3 regions of the Staphylococcus sp. AS1337 genome follow, and region 3 is predicted to be linked to each of the others. Evidence: riboswitches for the same ligand, from Rfam matches in the RefSeq annotation. Region 3 holds a riboswitch; each other region holds the start of a gene.

What was found. A riboswitch is a leader RNA that binds a small molecule or an ion and turns the genes downstream of it on or off. The one in region 3 is predicted to bind S-adenosylmethionine.
Region 1: it holds a riboswitch for S-adenosylmethionine, as region 3 does, so the genes downstream of both, ACSUE0_RS11620 (Na+/H+ antiporter NhaC family protein) here and ACSUE0_RS06585 (aminotransferase class I/II-fold pyridoxal phosphate-dependent enzyme) in region 3, are expected to answer to the same signal.
Region 2: it holds a riboswitch for S-adenosylmethionine, as region 3 does, so the genes downstream of both, ACSUE0_RS09365 (methionine ABC transporter ATP-binding protein) here and ACSUE0_RS06585 (aminotransferase class I/II-fold pyridoxal phosphate-dependent enzyme) in region 3, are expected to answer to the same signal.

Annotation. Positions count from the first base shown of each region.
Region 1 covers NZ_JBOIHZ010000007.1:123,522-133,939, forward strand. Annotated here, with positions in the region: gene ACSUE0_RS11600 (hypothetical protein) at 87-617, shown strand; gene ACSUE0_RS11605 (alpha-glucoside-specific PTS transporter subunit IIBC) at 799-2,391, opposite strand; gene ACSUE0_RS11610 (MurR/RpiR family transcriptional regulator) at 2,615-3,376, shown strand; gene ACSUE0_RS11615 (SRPBCC family protein) at 3,668-4,174, opposite strand; gene ACSUE0_RS11620 (Na+/H+ antiporter NhaC family protein) at 4,602-5,894, opposite strand; SAM riboswitch class I at 6,006-6,106, opposite strand; gene ACSUE0_RS11625 (flavin reductase family protein) at 6,258-6,869, opposite strand; gene ACSUE0_RS11630 (SDR family oxidoreductase) at 7,001-7,882, opposite strand; gene ACSUE0_RS11635 (amidohydrolase) at 7,962-9,092, opposite strand; gene ACSUE0_RS11640 (SulP family inorganic anion transporter) at 9,092-10,282, opposite strand.
Region 2 covers NZ_JBOIHZ010000005.1:16,120-26,537, forward strand. Annotated here, with positions in the region: gene ACSUE0_RS09300 (YozE family protein) at 36-254, shown strand; gene ACSUE0_RS09305 (hypothetical protein) at 259-495, opposite strand; gene ACSUE0_RS09310 (CitMHS family transporter) at 806-2,101, opposite strand; gene ACSUE0_RS09315 (hypothetical protein) at 2,262-2,531, opposite strand; gene ACSUE0_RS09320 (GNAT family N-acetyltransferase) at 2,767-3,303, opposite strand; gene ACSUE0_RS09325 (organic hydroperoxide resistance protein) at 3,794-4,219, opposite strand; gene aroD (type I 3-dehydroquinate dehydratase) at 4,372-5,091, shown strand; gene ACSUE0_RS09335 (nitroreductase family protein) at 5,158-5,697, shown strand; gene ACSUE0_RS09340 (thioredoxin family protein) at 6,059-6,379, opposite strand; gene ACSUE0_RS09345 (arsenate reductase family protein) at 6,521-6,877, shown strand; gene gcvH (glycine cleavage system protein GcvH) at 7,071-7,451, shown strand; gene ACSUE0_RS09355 (toprim domain-containing protein) at 7,683-8,075, shown strand; gene ACSUE0_RS09360 (thioredoxin family protein) at 8,072-8,371, shown strand; SAM riboswitch class I at 8,426-8,531, shown strand; gene ACSUE0_RS09365 (methionine ABC transporter ATP-binding protein) at 8,617-9,642, shown strand; gene ACSUE0_RS09370 (methionine ABC transporter permease) at 9,635-10,330, shown strand; gene ACSUE0_RS09375 (MetQ/NlpA family ABC transporter substrate-binding protein) at 10,354-10,418, shown strand, end outside.
Region 3 covers NZ_JBOIHZ010000003.1:230,871-241,288, reverse strand. Annotated here, with positions in the region: gene ACSUE0_RS06630 (TetR/AcrR family transcriptional regulator) at 1-114, opposite strand, end outside; gene ACSUE0_RS06625 (DMT family transporter) at 295-1,266, opposite strand; gene ACSUE0_RS06620 (amino acid permease) at 1,623-2,975, shown strand; gene ACSUE0_RS06615 (nucleoside hydrolase) at 3,032-3,976, shown strand; gene ACSUE0_RS06610 (M23 family metallopeptidase) at 4,300-4,821, shown strand; gene ACSUE0_RS06605 (DUF488 domain-containing protein) at 4,927-5,280, opposite strand; gene ACSUE0_RS06600 (6-pyruvoyl trahydropterin synthase family protein) at 5,418-5,846, shown strand; gene ACSUE0_RS06595 (PTS transporter subunit IIC) at 6,080-7,123, shown strand; gene ACSUE0_RS06590 (transglycosylase) at 7,651-8,397, shown strand; SAM riboswitch class I at 8,606-8,715, shown strand; gene ACSUE0_RS06585 (aminotransferase class I/II-fold pyridoxal phosphate-dependent enzyme) at 8,775-9,932, shown strand; gene ACSUE0_RS06580 (D-lactate dehydrogenase) at 9,960-10,418, shown strand, end outside.

The DNA.
Region 1 (10,418 bases), on a different contig from region 3:
AAATAATAACTTGTGGAAATTTAAGTGTAATTGAATATTATGATTAATAGAGATAAAACACTTTCTATAGATATTGGGGGTATCATATGTTTTTAGATAGAACTGAAACTTTTGTGTTAAATATTGGAGGATTAAATAATCGTGCCACAAGAAAAAATTTAACCAAACTATGTAAGCAAATACAATTTTGTAATTCATTTAAATTTACGATTTTCAAACAAAATAATTTGTATGCTTTAGAGATTAATTTACCAAAGCAGCAATTACCATATATGATTAGTTTCCTTAGTTTTCATAACTATTCTATTTATCAAATACTACAAGGTACAGATACTAATGACCTTTTAGATTTAGATCATTTATTATTATCTTCCAGACGTTTTGAATTAGTTGTAGATGGACTTCGTGATGCATTTATTAAAGACAAGGTCATCGATATTTTAAATTTAATAAATCAAACCGAATATATTACATATACTTTCAATCGTAATAAGATAAACGTATCTACGTCACCCTCAGTTTTTGCAAAACTCATATATATGGTTGCTACGCATAACATCGATATACTTGGTGCTGTATATCAGCCTCGTTGGATGAATAAAGCTAGAATTTCATAATATAAATAAACTGCTTATATAAATTACTAATTTAAAATAAATATCAAAAAAGAGGAACCAAGACATTTATGTTTTGGTTCCTCTTAATCTATAGGCAATAGTTGCCTATATTGAAATTATTAACTAGTTCCTATACAAGTACTCAGCCTTGAATAATTCATCATCTATTGCTTATATATAATTATTTTACATCTTCATTATTCACTAGATTTTCAAATGCTTCTCTTACTTGAGGCACAGACATACCTACAACCACTTGAACATTTTTACCACTTTTTACTAATCCATGCGCCATTTGATTATGTGTAAAATACGCACTATCTTCGACCTTCTCAACATCGTTTACCGTAAGTCTTAGGCGTGTTGTGCAGTTTGTTACATCTTTGATATTTTCCTTGCCACCTAAACCTTCTAAATAATAAATCGCCTTATCTTCATACTCATTTCCTGATGATCCTGCGCTATTATCTTCGTTCTTTTTACCTTTATAATCATTTTTGTTATATAATTTCATATCTTTTTCATCTTTTTTACGACCAGGGAGTGGTATATCAAATTTAAGAATTAAAAATCTAAATAAGAAATAATAAATCGCAGTAAATCCTAACCCTATGATGATTTGTATCACATAAGTTAACCAATGATTTTGTGCTAACGGTATCCAGTTTGTTGCAAAGAAGTCTAATAGTCCTCCTCCAAAGTTACCTACTAAACCAAATCCATACATCATTGTATCCATTGTTGCAGCTAATAATGCATGCAATACAAATAAATATGGCGCTATAAATAGGAATGTAAATTCTAACGGTTCGGTAATACCAACTACAACAGCAGTTAATGTTGCTGGAATAAGTAATGCTGCAATTTTCTTTTTATTTTCTTTAGGCGTTGTTGAATACATAGCCAAAGCAATACCTATAGCTCCAAATACTTTACCATTACCTTGCAACATAAATCCATATGGGAACTGTTCCTTTAACGGTTCGGTACTTTTAGCAAATTCATTAACGTGTTCAAACCATTCTGCCTTTAAGCCATGATTGACTACAACAGGACCAACTTCAATTGGTGCATATATAAAATGGTGTAATCCTGTTGGAATTAGCACTCGTTCTAAGAAGTGATACAACCAAACACCTATATAACCTGATCCAATAATAAAACCTTGTAATGAAGTAATACCACCTTGCACAGTCGGCCAAATAACACATGTAAGTAATGCTATTGGTAACATAACAAAGAATGATATCGTCACCACAAATGTTAGACCTTGGAAAACGCCTAACATCTCTGGTAACCGTTTACTGTAGTATCGATTATGTATCCAAGTTATGATACTTGAAATGATAATTCCACCAAGTATATTCGTATCTAACGTTTCAATCCCAGCAATCGCTTTAAGTCCTGTTACATTTTCAACGCCTTTTTCCAAATTCGCTCCAAATGTATGCGGCCATTGTGTAAGTATTGCATTTATAAAAGTATTGAACATAAGGTAGCCCATCAATGCTGCTAAAGCTGCATGTCCAGGCGCTTTTTTAGCTAAAGATAGTGGCAAACCGACCACAAACACAACTTCCATATGATTAAAAATTGTCCAACCACCAGCTTCGATTACTGACCAAATCTTAAACCAAGTTGTACCATCAGCAGCAATGCTTCCCATAATCGATGGATTTTTAAATAGAGTGGCAAATCCTAAAACAATACCAAAAAATGCAAACATTAATACAGGTACAATCATCGCACTCCCAAATCGTTTAATTGCATTCATAGCCGTATAACCTCCTATTTCTATACATAAGCATTTGTCTACACATCATTCATAATAAATCTATAAATATAATTCATTGAGTATGTGTTGTATGTGATTAATTTAATATTAAAGGAAACGCTTACATACAGACAATAGTTTGACGCCATTCGGAACAATTTTGTATAATCAGATTATATTTTCAAAATATGAAAATATTTTCATGAAGTGTGAGGTGACAAATTTGTTTTTAGACGAACGTGTTAATACTAATTTTAATAAATTAAATGAAAATGACTTACATATTGCACATTTTATTAATACACATATCCTACAATGTAAAACGATGAAAATACAAGAATTAGCAGAACATACCCACGCCTCTAACGCCACCATTCATCGTTTCACTCGTAAGTTAGGCTTTGATGGTTATAGTGATTTTAAATCTTATTTAAAATTTGAAACTGAACAATCACATCAATTACCTTCAGATTCAATAGAAGGTTTTAAACAAGAAATCGAAAATACTTTCACTTATTTAGAAAGAATCGATTATGACCTTATTACAGATAAAATTTACCAAGCAGAAACCGTTTATTTATATGGAACTGGACTAGCCCAAATGAATGTGGCTCAAGAAGCACAGCGTATATTACTAACGATACATAAAAGTATTATCGTACTTCATGACGTACACGAATTTAAAATGGTATTGAATAAAACAACACCAAAAGATATCTTTTTTATCATTTCTCTTTCTGGTGAATCAGAGCAGTTAACAGATATCAGCAATTTATTACAGTTGCGTCAAAAATATTTTTTCTCTGTAACCACTTTAAAAGATAATACCCTTGCTCAAAAAGCAAATTATAATATCTATGTATCTAGTAATACATTTTACTTAGCTGATGGCATAGATTATTCAAGTTTTATTAGTTACCATATTTTCTTCGAAACCTTATTACGAAAATATAATGAACGTAAAGTAATAGGCGAACTGTATTAAAATACAATGCCCAGCTATTGTCTTATTCGCCACGTTCAAATAACCGTATTGAAGTTTGAATAATTATGTTAAATTTGTTAATTACAGCAAAAGCTCCCTCTAAAGATTGTCATATTTAGTGATTACTTTAAAGGGAGCATTATTTATTTTAAGTGCTGATTGAGCAAACCATATAAAGAATTTACTTTGATACAGGTCTGAATTTTATTCAAACTTAAATAATATTACCAGGATTGGAATAATCCAATAAAATCATATCACACCGTGTGATTTCTATATCAGCGAACTATTTTATAAATTTGCTTCAAACTCTTCAAGCGCTAATTGTAGTTTGTCAAATAACATTTCAAACCCATGTGCCGTTGAATCATGATATTCTTTCTTCTTCTGTTTATATTCTAAAGATGTTAATCTTCTTTCTCTCGGTACAAAAGCAATATAATTGAAAATCATTTGCGTAATGCCTGGTTCTCTTTCGAATATTTCAACTTCTATCGTATCTTCTGAATCACTTAATTCTGGCATACCAATTGTCATGACGATATATTCATAAGGTGTTAATGAAGCAAATCTACCTTGTACTATATTCTCCTTACCTTTACGAACATCAACAATTTTGTATTTACCATTTTGTTCAGCAGCTACTTCAATAGTTTTATTTGTTCTTTCAGTTGTCATAAACCATTGTTTAAGAAAACGTTGGTCTGTCCAAGCTTGGTATAATAATTCAGGTTCTACTTTAAATAACCTTTCAAGACGAATTTCAACATTCTCATTTTCTACATTGTATTTACCCACGATCGATTGTTCACCTACTTTCACTCTTATTACTATTCTAACGCATTACACTATACTTCTAAACAATTATCAAATAAATATAGTGATGTTCTTTAATATTTATAAAGCTTTAACAACCTCATTTTATCGCTATTAGTCAGTAAACGTCAAAACTTTCATTTTCATTGAATATTATACTAAATAAACTTCACATTTATCTTAGCATATTCTGTTAACATACTGCTTATTTAAAATAGCGAATGAGCCCAGGACATTCATACATCCCGAACTCAAATTTAATCTAGATTATAGTCTATTGGTATTAAATAACACAATGAATATCAACAATTTTCAAATGTTATCTAATCATGTTTATTAACATATAACTCCACTACTCTATTTAGAGCTTAAAAATCATTGCCCAACTTGATGTTGCAATGTATCTTAATTACTTTTTATCTAATCTAGGTAATCTAAAGAAAATTGCTACAAGTCCACAAACGCCTAGTATCATTGGATAAATTGCGTAAGGCACCAATTCAAATGGAGATATAGACGCCACACCTGCAGCAGCAATCAATTGAGGACTATATGGCAGCATTCCTTGGAAACAACTCGCAAACATATCTAAAATACTAGCTGATTTACGCGGATCCACATCATATTCCTCTGAAATATCTTTTGCTAATGGTCCTGCCATTAATATAGAAATAGTATTATTTGCTGTCGATATATCTGCAACACTGACTAAGCCAGCAATACCTAATTCTGCACCACGTTTAGATTTCACTTTACTGCGTACAAAATTTAATAGCCAAGTAATACCACCATTATGTTGAATCAATGCTACTAAACCACCAATGAGCAATGCAATAATCGCTATATCTTCCATACCGATAATACCTTTGGATATAGAACTTAATAAACCTGTCCAACTAAATGAACCGTAGATTAATCCGATAATTGCAGAAAGTACAATGCCACCGATTAATACGATAACTACATTTACACCTATTAATGCTAAAATAAGCACAAATAAGTATGGAATTACTTTAATAAGATCATAATCATAACTTTTATTTGCATCTATATGTGCACCATTTGTTAAAAACCAAAGAACAATAATAGTAAATATCGCGCCAGGCAAAACAATCTTTATGTTCACCTTAAATTTATCACTCATTTTCGTTTTCTGAGTACGTACTGCAGCTATCGTAGTATCAGAAATCATTGATAAGTTATCACCAAACATAGCTCCACCAACAACAGTAGCCATTGTGATAGCTGCCGAAACATCTGTAGCTTGACTTAAACCAAAACCAACTGGTGCTATAGCAGCTACCGTCCCTACAGACGTCCCCATTGATAAAGATACAAACATACATATTATAAATAGTCCGACGATAATTAAATTTTCTGGTATTAATGATAACCCTAAGTTAACCGTCGACTGCACGCCACCCATATCTTCAGTCGTTTGAGAAAAGGCGCCTGCTAATAAGAAAATTAACATCATTAAAATAATATTGGAATGTCCTGCACCTTTTGTAAAAACTTCAACTTTTTTATGAAATGATTCTTTTCTATTTAACGCTAATCCAACAATAGAAGCTACTAATATAGCTACATTCAGTGGCATCGTAGTAAAGTCGCCTGTACTAATACCCACACCTAAGAACATACCAACAAATACGATTAAAGGTATCAAGGCCCATGCGTTACCTTTTTTTGTCTCCTCCATACATAACCAACTTTCCTAAATATTAAAACAGAACCCAACCTTCTGTTATTTGTAAGTCCTAAAAATAAAAAAACTCTTTCTAAATTAAGAAGAAAGAGTAAACTTGATTCATTCTTATCTTCTAGCATGAATTATGCTACTGGATTTGGCACACGCATCATCATGTTGCCGAAGTATCATCGGGCCAGTCCCTACACTTCTCTTGATAAGGTATTATTTTATTTTATTACAGTACAGTATTAATTGTAATTCGTCAAATATGGAATTGGACAGAAAACAATTTAACAAACGATTTCATTATCTAATTCCTTCAACATCTATTATTTCAATAGAGCTTATGTTATTTATTTAATCGCTTTATATTTACTTCATAGGACGTTCGATAGTAAATTTATTACCTAAAGAAGCATAATCATTACCAGCTAAACGAGCTACAGCACTAAGTGCGTCAACGTCTATTTTACTATCTTCAAAATAAACTGATTCATCAATATGAAACATAACTACTTCACCTATAATTAAATCAGATCCTTCTTGAGAGTCACCTAACGGAATAATTCTATCTAACTTACATTCCATTCGAATTTTAGCTTGTTCGATACCAGGTACTGCAACTAATTCAGAGTCAACACAATTAAGACTTGTTCTTTCTAATTCATTTTGGTTACGTGTCAAAGGGGCTGCTGTATGGTTGATTTGCTCGACTGTAGCTTCATCTGTAATATGTACTACAAATGATTCCGTTTCCTCAATATTTAAAGAAGTGTCTTTTCGCTTCCCTTCAGAACGTCCTGTAGAAATCATAATCATTGGAGGTGCACTATTAACAACATTAAAAAAGCTAAACGGCGCTGCATTTAAATGCCCATCTTTATCTTGAGAAGTAACAAATGCGATGGGTCTAGGTATCACACTACCACTTAATAATTTATAATTTTGTTTTTTGGTTAAAGCATCTGCTTTAAATTTTTTCATAAATGATTACCTTACCTTTCAAAAATAAGGAGGTAGGATATCAATGTATCCCTCCCTCCTTATGCTTAGTATCACCGAGACATTGAAACACTATAGTTAAATTAAATTACTGTCTCGTTACTCCATCAATTCTAATCTAATTGAGTACCACCTGTCACGCCATAAACTTGACCTGTAGTATAGCTTGATTCCTCAGCTGCTAAATGTACATACACACCCGAAAGTTCAACCGGTTGCCCTGCTCTACCTAACACTTCTTTTTGGCCAAAAGTCGGAATTTTAGATTGGGGCTGTCCACCAGAAATTTGGAGTGGTGACCAGAATGGTCCTGGTGCTACACAATTTACACGGATTCCCTTGCTACCTAATTCTTCAGATAAGCTCTTGGTAAGTGAAATGATAGCTGCTTTGGAAGCGGCATAATCATGTAAGGTCGGGCTTGGATTATAACCTTGTACAGATGAAGTCAGTGTAATCGTTGCGCCAGGTTCTAAATAATCAATTGCTTTTTGAACTGACCAAAAAATAGGATAAACATTTGTTTCGAATGTCTCAGTAAATGATTCAGTATCAAAGCCTTTAAGGTTGTTTCTATATTGCTGGTGTCCTGCTACAATCGTTACATTATCTAATCCACCAAGTTTGTTATAAGCTGTTTCAACTAAATCATAGTTAAATTGTTCATCGCGTATATCGCCTGGGATTAATACAGCTTTACGTCCTGCTGCTTCAATCACTTGTTGTACTTCTTCAGCGTCCACTTGCTCAGCAGGTAAGTAATTAATCGCCACATCTGCTCCTTCTTTAGCATACGCTATGGCAGCAGCTCTACCGATAGCAGAATCTCCACCAGTAACTAACATTTTATAATCTTTTAAACGCCCATAACCGATATAAGTTGTTTCACCACAATCAGGCTTAGGGTCTAATTTATCTTGTAAACCTGGAACGTCTTGTTCTTGTTTCGGGAAATCTTCACTTGAGAATTTTGTTCTAGGATCTTGTCCTGGCATATGCAAACACTCCTTATTATAAAGAATATGCTTATGCATTACCCTGATTTTTAAAGTTTTAATACATCATTCAAAGATTCTATTTAGATTGCTCGTTTAAAAGTTTTTGTACAAAACTTAAAAAATACTCAGGTACTTGTTCTAATATACGTTCATCTGGATCATATTTAGGATGATGCAGATCATATTCACTATTAGAACCAATAAACACAAATACACTTGGATATTTATTTGAGAAACCAGAAAAATCTTCTCCAATGGTTAATGGTTGATCCATAATACTCACATTATAACCAACCTCTTTAGCAATCTCTATTGCGTCTTCTGTTAATTTTTCATCGTTAACAACCGCACCTGGTAAACGATGATATAACGTTTCAATTTCAACACCAAATGCTTCTGAAAGGCCACTTCCAATTGCACGTAAGCGTTCTTCGATATAATTACGTTTCTCTTCGTCAAAACTTCTCACTGTACCTTGAACATAGGCTTCATCTGCAATCACATTCCATGTATTACCACTAGACACTTCACCAATAGTAACGACTCCATTATCAAATGCTGATAAGTTTCTACTAACAATAGACTGCACGCTATTAATTAATTGTCCTAATACAATAACTGGATCTTTACCTTGTTCTGGTTTGGCAGCATGTGCTCCTACACCTTTAATTTTAAATTCAAATCGATCTACAGAAGAAGTAATAACTCCTGATTTCACTGCAAATTCACCAATGTCTAATGTAGGGTAATTATGATAACCTAATACCGCTTTAGCGCCTTCTATCGCACCTGTATCAGTAATATGATACGCTCCATAACCTAGTTCTTCTGCAGGTTGGAATATAATGCGTACGCGCCCAGTTAATTGCGATTCAATTTCTTTCAATTTTGTCGCTACTGCAAGTATGCTTGCCATATGAATATCATGTCCACAAGCGTGCATCATACCTTCATTAGTGGATGTAAATTCATGTACAACTTGCTCTTTAATAGGCAGAGCATCTATGTCTGTTCGAACTGCTACAAAATGTTCACCCTGGCCAACCTCTGCTACTAAGCCAGTTTCTAATGGTAGGTCTAAAATTGTAATTTCATATGATTCTAAAATTCTTCTTAATCTTTTTGTTGTCTCATATTCTGCATCTGATAATTCTGGATACTGGTGAAAAGTTCTTCTCCAATTTATGTAATCTTCATATTGTGGCATTATATGTCACACCCTTTCTTATTTTTTAAGCGCAAAATGAGGTAGTAACAAATTGTTACAATCACTACACCCGCAGCCAAATTATTCGTTATTAATATAATCGCCATTGTTAGTATTACTATACAACCATTAAAAATGGGTGCTTTTTTAACAAATGATACAGTTCTTCTATCAAATGTATTTAAAGATATTGTTATTAATACGGTCGCTAATACCGCCATAGGTATCTGACCAATAATACTTCCAAATACAAATAAACTAAAAAGTAGAAAGCTGCCAGTAATCAAAGTTGAAACTCTCGATGTTGCTCCCATACTTAAATTAAATTTTGATTGTCCCACTAATGCGCTACCACCATATCCACCGAACAATCCTACAATAAAGTTTGCAATACCTTGACCAATTGACTCTTTGTTTTTGTCACTAGGCGTATCCGTCACAACATCCATCATTCGAGCAGTTAAGGTTGTTTGTACAACAGCAACAATAGCCATTGTTAATCCATAAATAAAAATAATAAATGTATTTTCTAAATCATACATCATTTTAGGTAAACTAATATTTGGCAAATGTACATGTATAGAGGCTAAATTATGAACATATTGTATATCTGGTTTAATTAACCAAGCAGCAAAGGTTAAGACAATAATTGAAACTAAAGGTGCAGGTATGAATTTTATGTATCTTTGCGCCAACCAAATAATTAAAAATGAAATTAACACAAGAACATAAGTAGTATTAGAAATTTGAAATATATTATCAAGCTGAGATGTGAATAGTAGTACTCCAAGTGCATTCATAAATCCTATGACAACGCCTGTAGGAATATAATCTAATAGTTTATTTGTATGACAGTAACCAAATATAATTTGGATTAATCCCATAAAAATTGTAGCTAAAATCACTGCTTGTATGCCATGACTAGCCATAAGTGGTGCTACAACTAAAGAGACACCACTACTTGGCGCTGAAACCATTAAATTTCTATTGCCTGTGAAACTAATGACAATCATCATAAATCCAGTACTCAACATACCTATTATTGGGCTCACGCCTGCAATAAAAGAAAATGCGATAGCACCTGGCAAAAGTGCGAGCGCTATTAATACACCAGATAGTGCATTCGGAATGATATTACCTTGCCATTGTTTGATATAATCAGTTCGTGTCACGCCGAATGTCACCTCCATATGTTCCTCTTGTCACATGGTATCATAATTGTCGAAATATTTTATCAATTCTGTTTATCAAAATATAAAAATATCAACACCTGATCACTTGCTCATGTGTAAGAACCACTAACTCAATAAATTGAGAAATGGACTT
Region 2 (10,418 bases), on a different contig from region 3:
TAACGATTAAAATATAGATAATCGAGGTAATGCTTATGACATTTTATGATTTTGTAATCGGTTTTATAGAAGATGATACACCACTCGGGCAACTTGCGCATAATATTATAGGCGACAAAAATTTTCCGAAAAATGAAACAAGTTTTATTGCATTAAATTCATATTTCTATAGTAATTATTTTGATCACGAAGTTTTAGCTTCTGCAAAACGAGCATTAAGTTTATATCGAAATAACATAGAATTAGCTAACTAGTACTTTAATTGTCATAATACCAATTTTGTTTTTCTAAAGCAGCTTTTATATCTGTTGTTTTAAAATTAATCTCGTTGTTTCTAATAGAAAAAGGTTCAATGATATTTTGTGCCATCCAAGAATTAATGAGTTCCTTTGGCAATCCATCTAATTCCATGTCACTTTTGCTTAATACAAAGCATTCCCAATCAAGTGAAACTTTAGAAGGATTGATATAATTACATTCATTAATTTGATTCATAAAAACACTCCTCAATATTGTAAATCCGACGTTAACTTTTACCCATGTAAAACATAAATCAAACGGTTTGCATAATAAAAATTTATTTCTTCTAAAGTATTTTATTTGTTGTCTAAGTTTGTAATGGAATTTTATATTTAAAAAAGTTGCAGTGGGGTATGCAGGACAACCTAACATAAATATGGACTGACAAAAATTATAATCTTGCATATTGATACTATTTACCAAAAATGGGGCTATGTCATCTATCTTTTTTAGATAGGTAACATAGCCCTCATGTTATAATTTATTTTAAAAGTTTAATATATTGTTACCACGGTATAATTCCTAAAATACATGCCACAAGTATCATAAATAAACTAGATCCTACTGCCCATTTTATAACGATTCTTTGATTTTGTCCGTATTCTATATCAAGCATGCCGACTAGTAAATAACCAGCGGCATATAAAGGACTGAGCACATGTAATGGTTGGCCTAAAACGGATGCTCTTGCCATATCAACTTTTGAAATGCCGAATTGTTGTGCAGACTCGGCAAGAATTGGTAGTACACCGTAATAAAATGGATCGTTTGCCATGAAGTATGTAAATGGTCCACTTAATATGGCAGTTATTAATGCAAAGTGATTACCCATAGCATCAGGAATGATATTAACTAAGGTATTTGCCATTTCGTTAACCATTTTAGTACCGTTCATTACGCCTGTAAAAATACCTGAAGCAAATACTAAACTGATAACTGATAGGACGTCTCCTGCATGTTTTTTTACCACAGAATTTTGAATACTAAGATTTGGATAATTTAATAAAATCGCTACTCCAAACCAAAGCATGAACATTACTGGGATTGGTAATATACCAATTATCAAACAGACAATAAGTGAAATTGTAAGTATTGCGTTTGGTATAAGCATTTTTGGTCTTTTTAACAATGAGTCTTCAGTTGAAATTTCTGGCTTAATATCATTTAAATCTATATCGGTATAAGAAGTAATATGTTTTTTGGCACGCTTTCCTAGTATGAATGCAACACCGAAAGCAAAAACAATACCTGCCACCATTGCAGGTATGATTGGAATAAATACCTCTTCAGTTGTTACTTGTAATGAGGAAATAGCTCGTGCTGTCGGTCCGCCCCAGGGTAGCATATTCATAACGCCAATGGACAATAACGCGAGTGTTGACAGTGTATATAAGCTCATACCAATTTTTTTATAAAGTGGCATCATTGCTGTAACTGTGATGATAAACGTAGTCGTGCCATCTCCATCTAATGCTACCATTGAAGCTAAGATTACAGTACCAAATGCAATTTTAACTGGATCCCCTTTGACCACTTTAATGATTTGGTTAATTACAGGCTCAAATAAACCTGCATCTATCATGACGCCGAAGTAGAGAATAGCGAATGTAAGCATAATCCCAGTCGGTGCAACTGTTTCTATTCCTTCGAGCATAAATTTACCTAACCCAGCGTAGAAGCCACCAAGCAAAGCGAAAATCGTTGGTAAAACAATTAAAGCTGTTAATGCGGACATTTTACGTGTCATGATTAATATCATAAAAATAATAATCATGATAAAACCTAATAGTGCTAAATTCATAACGTTCTCCCCCTTATTTTTTATATTATAGCGTTTTCAGAAAATTTGTAAAATTAAAAATGTGTAAATTCATATTTATTGCATTAATAAACTATAAAAAAGCTTTATGATTACAAACAAAGTAAACATAAAGCTTTTATAAATAAGTAGGGATATTTATTTAGTAATATAAAAAACCAATTACAAAAGGTTTCCATAACGGATAGCTTAATAAGATGAATGAAAAGATGGAGACACATAAGGCAAATAAATTAGCAATACGGTCGCCACGTATTGCTGCATATATATTAATTAATATAACGCCTAAGATAAATAGTCCACCTGCTAATATTGGTAGGTTACCCTCTAAAACTTTATTAACTACTAATAATGGGGTAGCAAGTGTGATTAATGACAAGAACAGTGATAATAACGTTGTAGCATATTTCAAAATGTTCAGCCCTCTCTTAAATAATAAGATGAATAGAATATTTATTAATAAAATAGCACTTAACAAAAATAATATTTGTTTAGCAATATAATTGCAAGTCATTTTTAAGATTAGTAGATTAGGCTCATATTAATTAGGTACTTTGAAATAAAAAACAATTTATCAACTTTCATTTAAAATTAATTATGAAATAGGGGGGAGTTGCCCTGTGACAACGATTTAGCAATTATAGCTATTAAACAAATAAGTCACTGTCATTTCCATCAAAATAATAAATAAGCCAGTGCTCATCTACGTAATAATTATCGTATTTTCTAGCATGCTGTTCCAACACAAGTGTTTCAAAATTTAAGTTACTAAAAAAGACTTTACCACTAATGTTATTTGAAATAAGTGAAGTCATCAATATTTCAATTTCTTTTTCATTACAAATTTCAAATATCTGGCGCATAAGCATTTTTGAAATTTCTTCTTTAGAATTTTGATCTACATTTTTAATGCACATATTTTCTAAGGTTGCTTTATGAGACAAGCTATAGGTTTGATGATGAATTAGTGTAACAGCGCCAATAAGTATATCCTGTTCAAAAGCTCCAAGAACGATACAATCTGTTGAGTCTGAGGATAGTACCTTGTGTAAATCTGTATCATTTAAGCATTTCTCATTTTGTAATTTCCAGGCTAATACTTCGAGTTCTTTATTAATACCTTGTAGTAACAAGGATTTATAATTAGAAAAATCTTCAGTTGTTAAATAGCGAATTTGAGTCATTAAATGCCTCCTAACCTCTGCAAAGTATTTTTTAAAATGGATAAATAGTTCTCGTTTGCCAATTTAATTATAATATTAAAGGAAATAATTTATTTGAGCAATACTATCTTTAATTTTTTGCAAAAATATGTGAGTATTTTCAATTCATTATGAAAAAGAATTATTTTTTATAAACTTTATAATTAATATTAATAAATAATTTAAGCAAATAATATAGATATGATAATTATGGTATAATATATCAATATGCATAAATGTGAATGGAGGCATAAATTGTGGGAGCTTTAATAACTATTATAGTTTCACTGGTAGTGCTAATCCTGATTTCTTTTGCAGTGTTGATTACTTACATCTTATCTCACAATAAAGATGAAGGGGAAAATTAATTAAATATTCATTAAGTACTAAAACATCTAGATTGTACACCAGGAATAAAAAGACAAAAAAACTCCCCGAAAAGTTTCAATTAAGAACTTTTCGGGGGAATATATTAGTCAATAACTGCTACATTTAAGTCGACATCGATGTTGCCACGTGTAGCTTTTGAGTATGGACAAAATTCGTGTGCATCTTGTAAATATTTCTCAGCTTCTTCTTGAGATAATACATTTTTTACTTTTGCATCAATTGAGACACTTAATTTAGGACTTTCAGCCTCTGGGTCATCTTCTAAACGTACTGTCAAAGTAACTTCTGGCTCAGCGCCTCTCACTTTGTTTTGTTTTAAGATTAAATCAAATGCGCCATTAAAACATGAAGCATAACCTGCTGCAAACAATTGCTCTGGGTTTGTGCCTTTTTCAGCATCAGCTTGAGCCGGTGGTACAATTGCTACATCAATTGCTTTATCGTCAGTTTGAACGTGACCATTACGTCCACCTGTATTTGTTGCTTTCGTTTCATAATTTACTGCCATTTTATGACCTCCTTAAAAACTTCTAATTCATGTTTACCCAAGAAAAATTATTTAAATCATTTCACTGAGTAATTTATATGTTTTTTAATTGTATTATTTTTAGAAATTGTTATACAATAATTTCAATATTACTAATAAAAGGAAGTTTAAACATGGCCAAAGTTGATATAGCTGTTACAATTGCACCCAAACATGAACTTGCACAACATACAATTGAGGATTTAAAACAATATCAAGACTCCATAGATATTATAGAACTAAGAATTGATCAGTGGTTAAATTTTGATGAAGCATCTGTAGCAAAAATTGCTAAAGACATATATAATCTAAATTTAAATAAAAAATTGTTAGTAACATATCGAACAAAGATTCAAGGTGGAGAAGGTCAATTAGCAAATGATAAATACTTAAATGTGCTAGAGAAAATAATCCCATTAGATTATGTTGATATGATAGATATTGAATATGAAGAAGGGATGCCTATAGAAAAATATCAAACCTTGATAAAATCAGCTCATAGTGAAAATATAGAAGTTGTATTATCACAGCATAACTTTAAGAAAACACCTAAATTGGAAGTATTAAAACGTTTATATTATAAAATGCATCAGCTTGAACCAGATTATTTAAAAGTAGCAGTTATGCCTCATGATAAACAAGATGTTCTAAATCTATTAAATGCAATGTCTGAGACTGCAGACACAGTTTCACAACAAGTTGTTGGTATAGCGATGTCTAAGCTTGGATTAATTTCAAGAACTGCTCAGGGATTGTTTGGAGGCTCAGTTTCATATGGTTGCTTAGACGATCCAAAAGCACCTGGTCAAATCCATGTTGAAAAGTTAAAGCAACAAATTAAATTATATGAGTAGTTTGAAAATAGTGGTCGCCTGATTTATAATTGAAAATAATTATCACTAACGAAAGGGCGATAATCAATGGAACTACAAGATGCAATTGCACATCGTAGAAGTATTAAGGTTTTTAAAAGAGACATGACTATAGATGATAATGCTCTATATCAAGCGATACAGCAAGCGACAGATGCCCCTAATCATGGCATGAGAGAGCCTTGGAGAGTGGTTCATATTGCTAAAGATCGCTTGGGTTCTATGAGTAAACAACTCTCAGAGGTCGCATTCCCTAATTTAGATAAAAAACAAGAAAATCATTATAACACTGTTACAAATCTTGGTGGCATGCTTGCCTTAATTCTAAAAAGAGACCCAAGACAACGAGAAGATTTAGAGAATAATATGGCATTTGGGGCTTTCGCACAAAACTTAATGCTATTATTACATGAAGCGGGTATTGGCACATGTTGGAAATCACCGGCATATATATTTACCCCTGAAATAAGATCGATATTTAATGTAAAAGATGATGAACAACTTGTAGGTTTCTTGTATCTCACAGATTTACAGGATGAAATGCCACATAGAAAGCGTCATACTGATCAAGTAATAGAAAAGTTTTAAAGTTATTTTAAGAATGGGCAATCAAAATCAAAAGTGAAATTTGACTTTGATTGCTCATTCTTAATTTTTATAATTATATACTCAAATATTAAAAAGTTGCGTCATTATATTTCGATAAAGATGACTAATGCTAACAGGAGCTTTATCTGAGCTGAAATTCATATTCATGAATATATCACACTAACTTAAAACTGATTACAATAGCTTACGCTCATGCATAAGAACCACTAACTCAATAAATTGAGAAGTGGCTCTTTAAAGGAGTGGCTCTTTAAAATGCTGTCATTACAATGATTAAGGCTGGGACAATTAATTTCTCCCAGCCCATAAAATGAGATGAAATATCTCATTTATTAATCAATTATTTAAATGTTTCAGCTAAAAATGCTTCTACTTGTTCTGGTGATTTCGCATTAGCTGAGTGTAAGTGAGCTAATTTTTCTCCGTTTTTAAATACTAGTAAGCTTGGTATGCCCATCACATCGTTGTCAGCTGCAACATCTTCAAGCTCGTCACGATTGACTGTAAACCAGTCGTAATTATTATATTTTTCTTGGATAGGGTCAATCCACATATCCATTGCTTTACAGTCAGGGCACCAGCCAGCTTCGAATTTTACAATGACAGGGTTATCACTCTGTACAGTTTCTTTAAATGCATCATTTGTATTAATAGGTTTCATAATTTTCTCCTTTTTAAAAATATAATTAAGCTTATTATAACGGACATTTTGAAGTTATAAAAAAAATCAGCTTATTAATTAGAGCGTTTTGGCAATAAATTTGATATATTAATGTTAACTAGTTATAGGAGGTACAGAATAATGATAAAATTTTACCAATATCCTAATTGTACTACTTGTAAAAAAGCAGCAAAATTTTTACAAGACTACGGTGTGAGCTTTGAACCAATCGATATAGTACAACATACGCCCACTAAAAACGAGTTTAAAGAAATTTTAGAGGCGACAGATATCGATATAAATAAACTCTTTAATACGCACGGTGCTAAATATCGTGAATTAGGTCTTAAAGACAAAATGAAGGACCTTACTGATGATGAAAAGTTAGATTTATTATCAACTAATGGTATGTTGGTCAAAAGACCATTAGCTATTTCTGGAGACAAAGTTACAGTTGGTTTCAAAGAAGATCAATATAAGGAAACATGGTTATCTTAATTCCTCTTTTGGAGATAGAGCCATCTCTTTAAATAGAGCCATCTCTAAAAGTTGAAATTATAAGTTGTGTTTGTAAACGCTTCATCTATTGTTATGAAAAGATTATAATAATATTAATATGCTAAGAAATAGTTGATTGTATGGTATGCATATGGCATCATTAATATGTAAAATCATTTAGGAGGGGATTCTCGTGGCAGTACCGAGTGAATTAAAATATTCTAAAGAACATGAATGGGTAAAAGTTGAAAGTAATACAGTAACAATTGGTATCACTGAATATGCTCAAGGTGAACTTGGCGATATCGTATTCGTTGAATTACCAGAAGTTGATGACGAAATTAATGAAGGCGACACTTTTGGTAGTGTTGAATCCGTAAAAACTGTTTCAGAACTATATGCACCTGTATCAGGTAAAGTAGTTGAATCTAACGATGAGTTAGAAGATAGCCCAGAATTCGTAAATGAATCACCTTACGAAAAAGCTTGGATGGTTAAAGTTGAACTAAGTGATGAAAGTCAATTAGATGAATTATTAACTGCTGAACAATATTCAGAAATGATTGGCGAATAACATAACACTTAACTCCATGATATAACTATCTTGGAGTTTTTTCTTATCATTGAGGCTATTGGAGAGTTAGTGATTTTATAAGTCTAACGAGTTCACCTCAACTTTAAAAAATGATAAATTATTTTATTATAATAAGAAATATTTTAACTATGTAAATTATGTTTATTGTCATCACGGATTGTGAAGAACTAAGTAGAAAGATTTACTATCAACATTTAGAGGGTGGATGTCATGACGATACTGAACCAAGCAATTGTTGTCGAAGGAAAGTCAGACAAGAAGCGTGTCAAACAAGTGATTGATCAACCTATAGAAATTATCTGCACAAATGGTACAATGGGTGTGGATAAATTAGATGAAATGATCGATACTCTATATGACAAACAAGTGTATATTCTTGTAGATTCGGATGATGAAGGTGAAAGAATACGAAAATGGTTCAAACGCTATTTAAGTGAAAGTAGACATATAAGGGTAGATAAACAATATTGTGAAGTTGCCCGTTGTCCTAAACCATATCTATCTAGAGTATTAGAAAAACATGGTTTTATAGTAAAGGATGAGGAAAGGGTGGCGAAAGCAAAATTGGATTATATAGCTGAGAGGGTAAGTTTATTAACATGAATGTAACAAGTGAGCAACGCGTTGACGTCAATAAATATATAAATGAAGATAAGTATCTTATCTTTGGGTATACACCAACATGTGGAACATGTAAGGTTTCTGAACGAATGCTGGATATTGCTAACGATATCTTACAATTACCTACAATAAAAATGGACTTAAACTTTCATCCTGATTTTAGCCAATCGTATGAAATTCAATCTGTACCAGTTTTATTAGTAATGTCAAAAGGCGAAGAGCAAAAAAGGATTTATGCATTTCAATCGGTGCCTTATCTGTTAGAAAATTTAAAATAGTTATTGACGAAATATTAGTACAATGGTAGGATTAAAAATAATTAAATAATGAAACTCTTATCACGAGAGGTGGAGGGATGTGCCCTTTGAAGCCCGGCAACCGTCTTTAAAAGAAATGGTGCCAATTCACATAAAGTTTTAAAACTTTAGAAGATGAGAGAAGCTATTTTGCTTTCTCTATACTTCGGTGAACATAGGGGAAGCATTTTTTAATTGAAGGATTAGCAACACAAGGAGGAAACAGAATGATTGAGTTAAATCAAATAGTCAAAAAGTACAAAACGAAAAAACAGGACGTACTGGCGGTAGATCATGTTGATTTAAGTATTCAATCAGGCTCGATTTTTGGAGTAGTTGGTTTTTCAGGTGCGGGGAAAAGTACTTTAATTAGACTTCTAAATAACCTCGAACAACCAACTTCAGGAGACGTCATTATCGATGGAGATACAATTGGTAAGCTATCAAAATCACAGTTAAGAAAAAAACGTCAAAAAGTGAGCATGATATTTCAACATTTTAATTTACTATGGTCTCGTACTGTATTAAATAATATTACATTTCCATTGGAAATAGCAGGAGTGCCTCGCCGTGAAGCAAAACAACGGGCAAAAGAATTAGTAGAACTTGTTGGACTGAAAGGTAGAGAAAGTGCATATCCTTCAGAGCTATCAGGTGGTCAAAAACAACGTGTCGGTATTGCGCGAGCGTTAGCAAATGAACCAACTGTATTGCTTTGTGATGAAGCGACAAGTGCGTTGGATCCTCAAACAACAGATGAAATTTTAGAATTATTATTGAAAATTAAAGAAGAAAGAAATTTAACAATCGTGATTATCACACATGAAATGCATGTTATTAGACGTATATGTGATGAAGTAGCTGTTATGGAAAACGGTCGTGTGATTGAACAAGGTCAAGTTTCCACAGTCTTTGAAAATCCACAACATGCAGTTACAAAACGTTTTGTTAAAGATGATTTAAATGATGATTTTGACGAATCTATTAGTGACTTAGTATCACTTAATAAAGATGATTATGTTGTACGTTTGAATTTCACAGGGAATAATGCCACGCAACCCCTAGTGTCATACATAACAAAAACGCATAATATCGATGTGAACATATTAGAAGCTAATATTAAACATACAAAAGATGGTTCGCTTGGATTCTTAGTGATTCAATTGAGCAATGTAAATTCAGAAAAATTCGAAAAGTTCAAAAACGACTTAGAAGCGCAACATGTTTCAGTGGAGGTGTTAAGACATGGGTAATTCATTGAGTGACATCCTCCGCGAGATGTTTACAATGCCAAACGTCAGCTGGGATGAAGTTTGGTTAGCGACATATGAAACAATTTATATGACAGTTATTTCGACAATTTTTGCCTTTGTATTAGGTTTAATATTAGGTGTATTACTATTTTTATCAGCTAAAAGTAAATCACCTATAGCAAGAGTTTTCTATAGCGTTGTTTCATTTATAGTTAACTTGTTTAGAGCGATACCATTTATTATTTTAATACTTTTATTAATTCCATTTACAAGTTTAGTGTTAGGCACGATTAGTGGTCCAACGGGGGCATTACCTGCTTTAATCATAAGTGCAGCACCATTTTATGCCAGACTTGTAGAAATTGCATTTAAAGAAATTGATAAAGGTGTTATTGAAGCGGCTTGGTCAATGGGAGCTAATACTTGGACAGTAGTCAAAAAAGTACTTTTACCTGAAGCAATGCCAGCGTTAATTTCAGGTATTACTGTTACAGCGATTGCTTTAGTAGGTTCTACTGCAGTGGCCGGTGTTATTGGTGCAGGCGGTTTAGGTAACCTAGCTTATTTAACAGGTTTCACTAGAAATCAAAATGACGTTATTTTTGTTTCAACAATTTTAATCCTTATTATTGTGTTCATCATTCAATTTATTGGTGATTGGGCTACTAATAAAATTGATAAGAGATAATCTTAAAAAGGGGGACTTTTTATATGAAAAAATTATTTAGTTTAGCTTCTGTACTTGTATTAGCGCTTGTTTTAGCAGCCTGTGGGAA
Region 3 (10,418 bases):
AATGTCTTTTACTGTTATGGATTGAAGTTTCTTTTCTTTTGCTATAGCTCGGAAGGCATCCATTAATAATTTTTTAGTTCTGGTAATTCTTGGGTCAACATGAGTTGTCGGCATTGACCTTGAACCTCCTTTAATTTATATCACTAGCAATGCTATTTGATATAAATTATCTTGCTTTCAAATAAGAATGTCAATGTGACTGTTTAGTTCAAATTGTAGATATAGTGTTCATTATATTTTATTAGTCATTTTTGAAAATGTATCAAATAGTATACATTGATATTATTTGATACATTAGTTGAATTTTTGAATATCACTATTGTTTTCTCTAATTTTGGCATTCATAAAGCTATAAACAAAAATACCTAATGTGATAATAATGATACCAATAATACTAATAGAATCTGGTAAAGGTAACCCCAGAAATAACATTTCACCAATGAGTGTAAAGATTATTTCAGTAGCTTGAGTTGCTTCAACAGCAGCTAATTTAGCTTGGTTGTTTTTTACTAAATTCGTAGCATAGAAAAAGAGTGTAGTCGCGATGATACCAGAAAATACAGCGACTAAAAAAGTTTGTAATACTTGATTAGAAGAGGGGAATCCACTTTTGAAAACACCGATTACAAAGATAATAATCCAGATAGGTAACGTAACTAAGGTCATACCATAAATACGTTCAATTGTTGTTAATTCATTGTCTACAAGTTCCATCATTTTACGGTTACCCAACGGATAACTGAAAGCTCCAATGATAAGTGGAACAACAGAGAGAATAAAGGTTTGCATTTCTATGGACGTAATTTGAGGTATTTGAACTAACACGACACCAAACACCATAACGCTAGAAGTACTAACAGAGCGCCAAGAAATACGTTCCCTAACTTTAACTAATTGTTTATCAAACTGAATATATTCATAAAATAAAGGTGCAAGTAATAAACCACATATAATTGTTAGTTGCCATGTTGCTGATATCAACCAACCTGGGCTGTAATTGGAGACAAATGTAATGGGAATATAGAAAAAGACGAAACCAAGAGTACTCCAAAGTAACCATTGTAAAAAGTACTTTTTAATATGTTCAAGTATGTATCCATGTCTTTTTTTAATATAAACAAAAATAAAAAGAAATGGGAACATAAATATAAAACGTAATGAAGCACTAAATAACCAATTGCCACCACTACTTGCCATAGAATGATTTAGAATAAAAGTGATTGAAAAAAATAATGCTCCGAGAATACCTATAAAAATCGCGCGCATCAAACCCCCCCTTAGATATGTATAAGTTAATATTTTTAATTTAACAGTTTTTATAATATAAGCAAGAGTAGAATATTTATAGGTGCGATATAAGTATTGTATAGAAAACTTTTAAAAAAATAATTTAAGTTGAAATATGAATATAGTTGATTTATGATTGTGATATTATGTAAGCGTATACATAAAGTGGTTTGACTTTTTTATTATTGAGTTAATAGTAAATATAATAGGAAAAATTATTTGCTAAAAGCATGTTAATACACTTTTAATGTGAATTTGGTGTAACGTTCTTGTTCAAGTGAAAAAGTAGTAAAATAGAAATGTGCGCATATTTCAAGGTTAAGGGGTTAGGAACTATGGCAGACAGATTAAAGAGAGAGTTAAGTAATAGGCATATACAATTAATTGCTATTGGTGGCGCAATAGGTACAGGTCTGTTCTTAGGAGCTGGACAGTCTATTAGTTTGGCAGGTCCATCAATTTTACTAACATATATTATCGTAGGATTTGCATTATTTATGTTTATGAGGGCTATGGGGGAAATGTTACTTTCAGATACAAAATTCAATTCATTTGCGGATATAACAAATGAATATGTTGGGCCGCTCGCTGGTTTTATTACTGGTTGGACTTATTGGTTAACATGGATTATTTCCGGTATGGCAGAGGTTACAGCCGTAGCTAAATATGTATCATTTTGGTATCCAGAAATTCCAAATTGGTTATCGGCATTAGCTTGTATCTTATTGCTAATGTCATTCAATTTACTAAGTACGAGATTGTTTGGAGAATTAGAATTTTGGTTTGCTATTATTAAAGTTGTTACTATCCTCGCATTGATTATTATAGGTATTGTTATGATTGTAATGGCTTATCAAACGCCATTTGGACATGCAAGTGTCTCTAATATTTACAATAATGGAGGGATTTTTCCCAACGGTATATCTGGATTTTTAATGTCATTCCAGATGGCGATTTTTTCTTTCCTTGGTATTGAAATGATTGGAATTACAGCAGGAGAAACTAAAAATCCTCATAAAACTATTCCACAAGCTATTAATAATGTACCATTTAGAATTCTAATATTTTATATCGGTGCTCTAGCAGTCATTATTTCTATTATACCTTGGAATCAATTAGATCCAGATAGCAGTCCGTTTGTTAAAGTTTTTGCGTTAGTCGGTATCCCATTTGCTGCAGGGATTATTAATTTTGTTGTATTAACTGCAGCGGCATCTGCTTGTAATAGTGGGATATTTGCAAATAGTAGAACATTGTTTGGATTAGCAGATAGAAAACAAGCACCACCTAAGTTCCAAGTAACGAATCGTAGAGGTGTACCTGTTACAGCGATTTTAGTGACATGTATATTATTGCTTTTTGCAGTACTACTAAATTATTTTATACCTAATGCGACAACTGTATTCGTTTATATTAGTACTGTTTCAACAGTATTAAACATATTTTTATGGACATTGATTATGATTGCGTATTATAGATATACACGAGCTCGACCTGATTTGCATAAAGGAAGTAAATTTAAAATGCCTGGTGGTAAAGTAATGGCATTATGTATCATCATATTTTTTGCTTTTATTTTTTGTGTATTATTTGTAAATCCAGAAACACGAATAGGTGTGATCTTTGCGCCATTGTGGTTAGTTGTACTTGCAATTATGTATAGACAGTACAAAAAACATGCAGTCTAATAACTTTTAACTTTGAAATATACACGTCATGTATTTTTATGATTGGAGTGAAGAATATGAGTAAAAAAATTATTATGGATTGTGATCCAGGTCATGATGACGCGATTGCGTTAATATTAGCAGGAGCTAAAAATAGTACGTTAGATATATTGGCTGTAACAACAGTGGCTGGTAATCAATCAGTTGAAAAAAATACCAAAAATGCTTTAAACGTATTGGAAGTAATGGGAAGAGGAGATATTAGTGTATCTGTCGGTGCTACAAGACCACTGATTAAGCCAGCTTCATTTGCATCACAAATACATGGTAATAGTGGATTAGACGGTCCAAAATTACCAGAAGTACCTTCGTTGAAACCAACGCAAAGTCATGCCGCTGATGTAATAATTGAAACACTAAAACATAGTGAAGAACCTGTAACGCTAGTGGCTACAGGCCCTTTAACGAATATTGCAACGGCTTTAATTAAGGATCCGCGTATTACGCAATATATAGATTCTATAACGATTATGGGTGGAGGAACCTTTGGAAATTGGACACCTACTGCAGAATTTAATATTTGGGTTGATGCTGAAGCGGCAAAACGTGTATTTGATTGTGGTGTGCCTATCAACGTGTTTGGCTTAGATGTAACGCATCAAGTATTGGCAAACGATACCATTATCAACAGGTTCAAAGCAATAGACAATCAAATTGCAAAATTTGTTGTAGAACTTTTAGAATTCTTTAAATCTACATACAAAACACACTTTAATATGGATGGTGGGCCTATACATGATGCTTGTACAATTTTGTATTTGTTGGAGCCCGATTTATTTACAATGCAACAAACACATATTGATATCGAACACCAAAGTGCGCTTACCTATGGAACGATGGCTGTTGATTTAAATAATATTACAAATAAGGAAAAAAATGCTTATTTTGCGACTGCTGTAAATGTTGAACGCGTATGGACATTAATGGAGGACATACTTAAAAGTTATAGTGATGACCAATAACTTTTAAGTATAGATATAAATAATGAAAACTTAAATGGGTATTGTATGCACACTGTTTGGTTGCGCTATAATACCATGTAAAATAATAATTGCGTAGTTTTGAGTTAATTGTGGCAGCGAAAATAAGAAATTGCATTTCCCTCCCAATTTTTATGTCAAACTAAAGTATGAGGTTCTTTTTAAGCGGATTATTAGTTTTTTGGAACTATAAAAAGTATACTTATGAACTAATAATAACTATTTAAAAGGTGATTCATTTAGTGAAAAATACGTTGAAAACAATTGTGCTATTAATCATTATAATCGTTCCATTTATTTTCTTGATGGCGAATATGGATTATATACAAAAAAGTATAAATGAAAATTTTTCAGAAATCAGTAACCAAAATAATAAAAATGAGCGATCGACATCTTATACAGATTTTTTTGATCGGAGCAGAGAAACAGAAAATTTTGGTAAATATGAGTTTAGCGGTTTTGATGGGAAACATTATGGGATAGATTATGATTTGCCTGAAGATACGCCGGTTAAAGCCGCAACAGATGGCAAGGTTACTCGCACATTTGAGAATGACTTAGGTGGCAAAGTAGTGCAAATAGCTGAAACGAACGGACGGTATCACCAATGGTATATGCATTTAAATCAATTTAAAGTTAAAGTAGGAGACAATGTACAAGCGGGAGATGTAATTGCACTTTCTGGTAATACAGGAGAACAAACGACTGGGTCTCACCTTCATTTTCAGAGAATGAATGGTGGCATTGGTAATGACTATGCAGAAGATCCTAAAGATTTTGTTGAAAAATTACCAGATGGTGAGAAAAGTCTATATGAACTAAAATGACTAGAATGTATATTGTAACATCATTATAAAAAAAACTACCGCTTACCCTAAGGTGCTGATAGGGTAAGCGGTAGTTTTACGTTCATTTATTTTAATTATAGTTGTTTACTGTAATAACGCTTGAAGCACAACAGCTTGATTATGCTTTTTATCTTTAGCGCCAAATAATAAAATGATATCTTTATAAGTCTCAGAAACTTTATTCTGCAATTCTTCAAATGCTTGTTTTTGGCTAATATTTTCGCGAAGTTCTTTCTCGTACTTTTCTTTAAAAGCAGCATATAACTTGGGATCATGGTTAAACCATTTTCTTAATTCAGAAGTTGGCGCTACTTCTTTGATCCAATGATCTAAATTTGCATCGTTCTTAGCTATACCTCTTGGCCATACGCGATCTACGAGTATCCGTAAGCCTTCTTGCTGTTTGTCTTCATAAATTCTTTGAATGTATACCGTCATGTAATAAATCTCCTCCAATGTTTACCTAATTAGTTTTATCATTACCTTTAAAAATTGAATAAGAAACATTTATGGATAAGTATGTACTTGTTATATAAAAGGGTATATTAATAAAAATGACTATAGGAGTGATCGTAATGACTAAATTTGATCATATTCAACCACCTGGCCAGTTTAAATATCGCAATGGTCAAGTTTTGATAAAGAATTATTATAAATTTACTTGTGATAATCGAATTTATTTTACAAATACAGTGCATAAAGACCTAGAAGATCAACAATATCAATTTAATATTGAGATTTTATCAGATATAGATATATATGGATTGGCATTAGATTTCAATGAAGTAGATAAATTATACCAAACAGAAATTGAACCGTATTTAGATGGTCAGTTGGTAAATGACACATTACCCGAAATGAATACAACTGCTGAAAATATTGCTATATGGATATGGGAACAATTTGAAAAAAGTTTACCTAAGGAGACCCAATTGCAAAAATTGGAATTTTTTGAAACAGCATCTCAAGGGCTGGTACTAACAACAAATTTAATGAAACACTAAAATTTGTTGATTATGAAAACGTGTTAATTATATATAGAAGTAGGTAGCCGAAAGTGAATTTAAAATTGAGATTTCGGCTACCTACTTTTTTATGCTGTAATATTTTGATCATAGTTGTGTAATTTTAGTTGTTAATTTGATATAAAAATATTTGAGGAAAATACAGGAACAATATTCTGAAAATTAAGAAAATGTGATATATTAGTATTTATTTCAGCTTAGGGGGAACTTCTATGATTAAAGTAAGTCCAAAACAATTTTTATATAATGTACTATCTGGTGTAGCAATTGCTATAGTAGCAGGGTTAATACCTAATGCTATATTAGGAGAACTATTTAAACTTTTCGCTCCTAAGTACCAGGTTTTTCAAACATTATTACAAGTAGTAGAAAGTATTCAATTTACTGTACCATTATTAGTTGGTGCACTTATAGCAATGCGATTCAATTTATCACCTTTAGCAACGGCTGTTGTGGCGAGCTCTGCTTTTGTGGGGAGTGGCGCAGCGCAATTTAAAGATGGTGCTTGGATGCTTGTAGGTGTTGGAGATCTTATTAACACAATGATCACTGCAGCAATTGCTGTATTTTTAATATTAGTCGTTGGAGAAAGATTTGGTAGTTTAACGTTAATTATTCTGCCGACCATTGTCGGTGTCATAGCTAGCTTTATTGGCGTAATTATATTGCCATATGTCCAAATGATTACAACTGGTATTGGTAATTTAGTCAATACATTTACAGAATTACAACCAGTATTGATGTCTATGCTTATTGCATTAGTATTTAGTTTTATAATTATTTCACCTATATCAACTGTAGCTACTGCATTAGCTATAGGTATTAGTGGTCTAGCGGCTGGTTCTGCTTCACTTGGAATTGTGGCATGTGAAGGTGCATTAGTTGCAGGGACGTTAAAGGTAAATAGAGCAGGCGTACCTCTGACAATCTTTTTAGGTGGTGTGAAAATGATGATACCTAATATGGTAAGGCATCCTATTATTTTACTACCAATCTTTTCAAATGCACTAATCACTGGTTTTGTTGGTGCGCTCATAGGAATTGGTGGAACAAAAGAATCAGCAGGTTTTGGAATTATTGGGCTTGTTGGGCCAATAAGTGCATTTAGATTTATGGAAGATTCAGTATTATTAAATTTAATATACGTATTTATTGCGTTTTTTGTAGTTCCATTTGTAATGGGGTATTTGATAAATACATTTTATATGAAAACGTTGAAATTATATGATAGAGAAATTTTTAAATTCTTGGCGTAAAATTATATATAATGTTTAAAATGTATAGTTGTTTTTGTAATATAATGTAATGTTTTGGATATTGGATAAAATAATAAAGTATATTAAAAAGGCCACAAAGCAGTGGTCTTTTTAAAATTTAGACAAAAAAAATTGCAAGTTTTACTCCAAAATATATATTTTTTATTCTTTTATTATTTTACAATTGTGTAACAAAAAGGTTTGTTGTAATAATTCAGATAATGTGAAACCGTTCGCTGATAAAGGGACGAAGCTTAATATATCAGTGCTATACACAATATATTTTGAAAACAATGCAAGAATTATGCATTACAAAACAAAACAATAGTATTTCAATGTTACAAAGAGTCTTTTCTTTTGTAACGTTTTGTTATGGAAGTGTAATATAAATAGGCGAAATATGTGTTATATTATTTGTGGCGAAAAAATAAAGCATAAAAATTAATCGATTTTAGCACATACGATAAATAATTTAACGAAAATATAATTTTACTTAAAAAGATTTTAATTTGGAGGATTTTTTAATTATGAAGAAAACAATTTTAGCATCATCATTAGCAGTAGCATTAGGTGTAACAGGATATGCAACAACAGCAGATCACAATCAAGCTCACGCTTCAGAAGAAAATATCGATAAAGCGCATTTAGCTGATTTAGCTCAAAACAATCCTGAAGAATTAAACCAAAAACCATTACACGCTGGCGCGTACAACTATAACTTCGTTTTAGGTGGAAATGAATATACATTCACTTCAAATGGTCAATCTTGGTCATGGAATTACACAGCTGCAGGTGCTCAAAGTGCAACTTCTAATTCAGTACAAGATGTAACTACTCAAGCAACTACAAATACTAATGAAACTTCAGCTAGCGAAGTAAGTGCTCAAAAACAATCAAGTAATAATCCAGTAGCAGCAGTTGAAGCTCCTAAAGCTTCATCTAACTCAAATGTTCAAACTGCACAAACAAGTGCTGCAACTAGAACTTATAAAGCTGCTCAAACATCAGCTGCATCAACTGGTGGATCAGTTAAAGCTCAATTCTTAGCTTCAGGTGGTACAGAAGCTATGTGGAATTCAATTGTAATGCCTGAATCAAGCGGTAACCCAAATGCTGTTAACCCAGCAGGTTACAGAGGTTTAGGTCAAACTAAAGAATCATGGGGAACTGGTTCAGTAGCTAGCCAAACTAAAGGTATGATTAACTACGGTGAAAGCCGTTACGGTTCAATGGAAGCAGCGATGGCTTTCCGTGCTTCTAATGGATGGTGGTAAGATCTAAATAACTAAATAGAAATGTTTAGTTATCTTAGGTTGAAAAACCCGGAACGTTTATGTTCCGGGTTTTATTATTTTATTTGATGCTTTTATGTGAGTGACATCTAGGTCTTATTATTCTATGAGATTTTGATGTCACTTTTTGTTTTATAAGTAGATTGACAAGCGTGAATATTCTGATAAAATTAATGGTAATTTAAAAATAAACTTATCCAGAGAAGCTGAGGGATTTGGCCTGATGAAGCTTCAGCAACAGACTTTTATATAAAAGTACTGTGCTACTTCCAGCAAGCGTTAATGCTTGAAAGATAGGTGACATGTGTAACTATATGCCACACAGGTCGGCATATAGTTTTTTTAATAGGAGGACTTTTATGGCAATTTCGGATAGATTGGCACAGATACCAGATAGTTATTTCGCAAAAACAATGGGACAGAAAGTAGAACATGGTCCTTTAGCTTTAATTAATATGGCTGTAGGTATTCCTGATGGTGAAACTCCCAAAGGAATTATTGACTGTTTTGCTGATGCGCTACGTCAGCCTGATAATCAAAAGTATGTTGCTTTCCATGGTAAAGACTCATTTAAACAAGCAATAGTAGATTTTTATCAAAGACAATTTCAAGTTGAATTAGATAAAGAAGATGAAGTGTGTATTCTATATGGTACTAAAAATGGTCTTGTAGGTTTACCTACATGTATCGTTAACCCAGGAGAAAATGTATTACTACCAGATCCAGGATATACGGATTATAAAGCAGGGGTGTTACTTGCCGATGCACAACCACAACCGCTCGTTTTAGAGCCGCCTTATTATTTGCCTCAGTGGGACAAAATAAGCAAAGAAACATTACTCAATACACGTTTAGTTTATTTGACTTATCCAAATAACCCGACAGGTTCAGTTGCTACAAAATCAGTATTTGAGGAAGCGATTGAGCGTTTTAAGGGAACAAAAACAAAGATCGTTCATGATTTTGCGTATAGTGCCTTTGGCTTTGATGCTAAAAATCCTAGTATATTGCAAGCAGATGGAGCAAAAGACCTAGCAGTAGAAGTATTTTCATTATCTAAAGGATATAATATGTCAGGTTTTAGAGTTGGATTTGCAGTAGGAAATAAAGATATTATACAAGCATTAAAAAAATATCAGTCACATACACATGCAGGTATGTTTGGTGCATTGCAGGACGCAGCAACATACGCTTTGAATAATTATGATGATTTTCTAGAAGAGCAAAATATAACATTTAAACGTCGTAGAAATGAATTTGAAGCTAAATTACAACAAGCGGACATACCTTTTGAACCAATGAAAGGTGGTATTTTCTTATGGTTGCGTACACCGACAGACTTTGATGGAGAAAGTTTTGTTGATTATTTATTACAAGAACAGTCAATTCTTGTTGCACCAGGTATACCATTTGGAGAACATGGAAAAAATTATGTGCGTATTTCTTTAGCTTTAGATGATGTATCGTTACTAGAGGCTGCGGAAAGAATACAATCGCTTAAGCACCTTTATGAATAGAATAAATCTTATTGGAGTGATTAACTTATGACAAGTATTAAAATTTTTGGAGTAAGAGAAGAAGATTTACCTTATATTAAAGCATGGTCAACAAAGCATAGTGTGACTGTCGATTTAGATGAAGCATTACTTTCGTCAGAAACTGTCGATCGTACAAAAGGCTTTGATGGTGTTTCGATATCACAGCAAATTCCTTTTGGTGAAGATGTATACCGCAAGTTACATGAATTTGGAATTAAGCAAATTGCGCAACGAAGTGCTGGTTTTGACATATATGATTTCGATTTAGCTCAAAAATATGATTTGATTATTTCTAATGTGCCATCTTATTCCCCGCATTCTATTGCTGAATATACGGTATCACAAGCACTTAATTTGGTCAGAAATTATAATGATATTCAACAGAAAACAGCTTCATATGATTTTAGATGGCAACCAGCTATCTTATCACGATCTATTAAAGATTTGAAAGTTGCTGTTATAGGA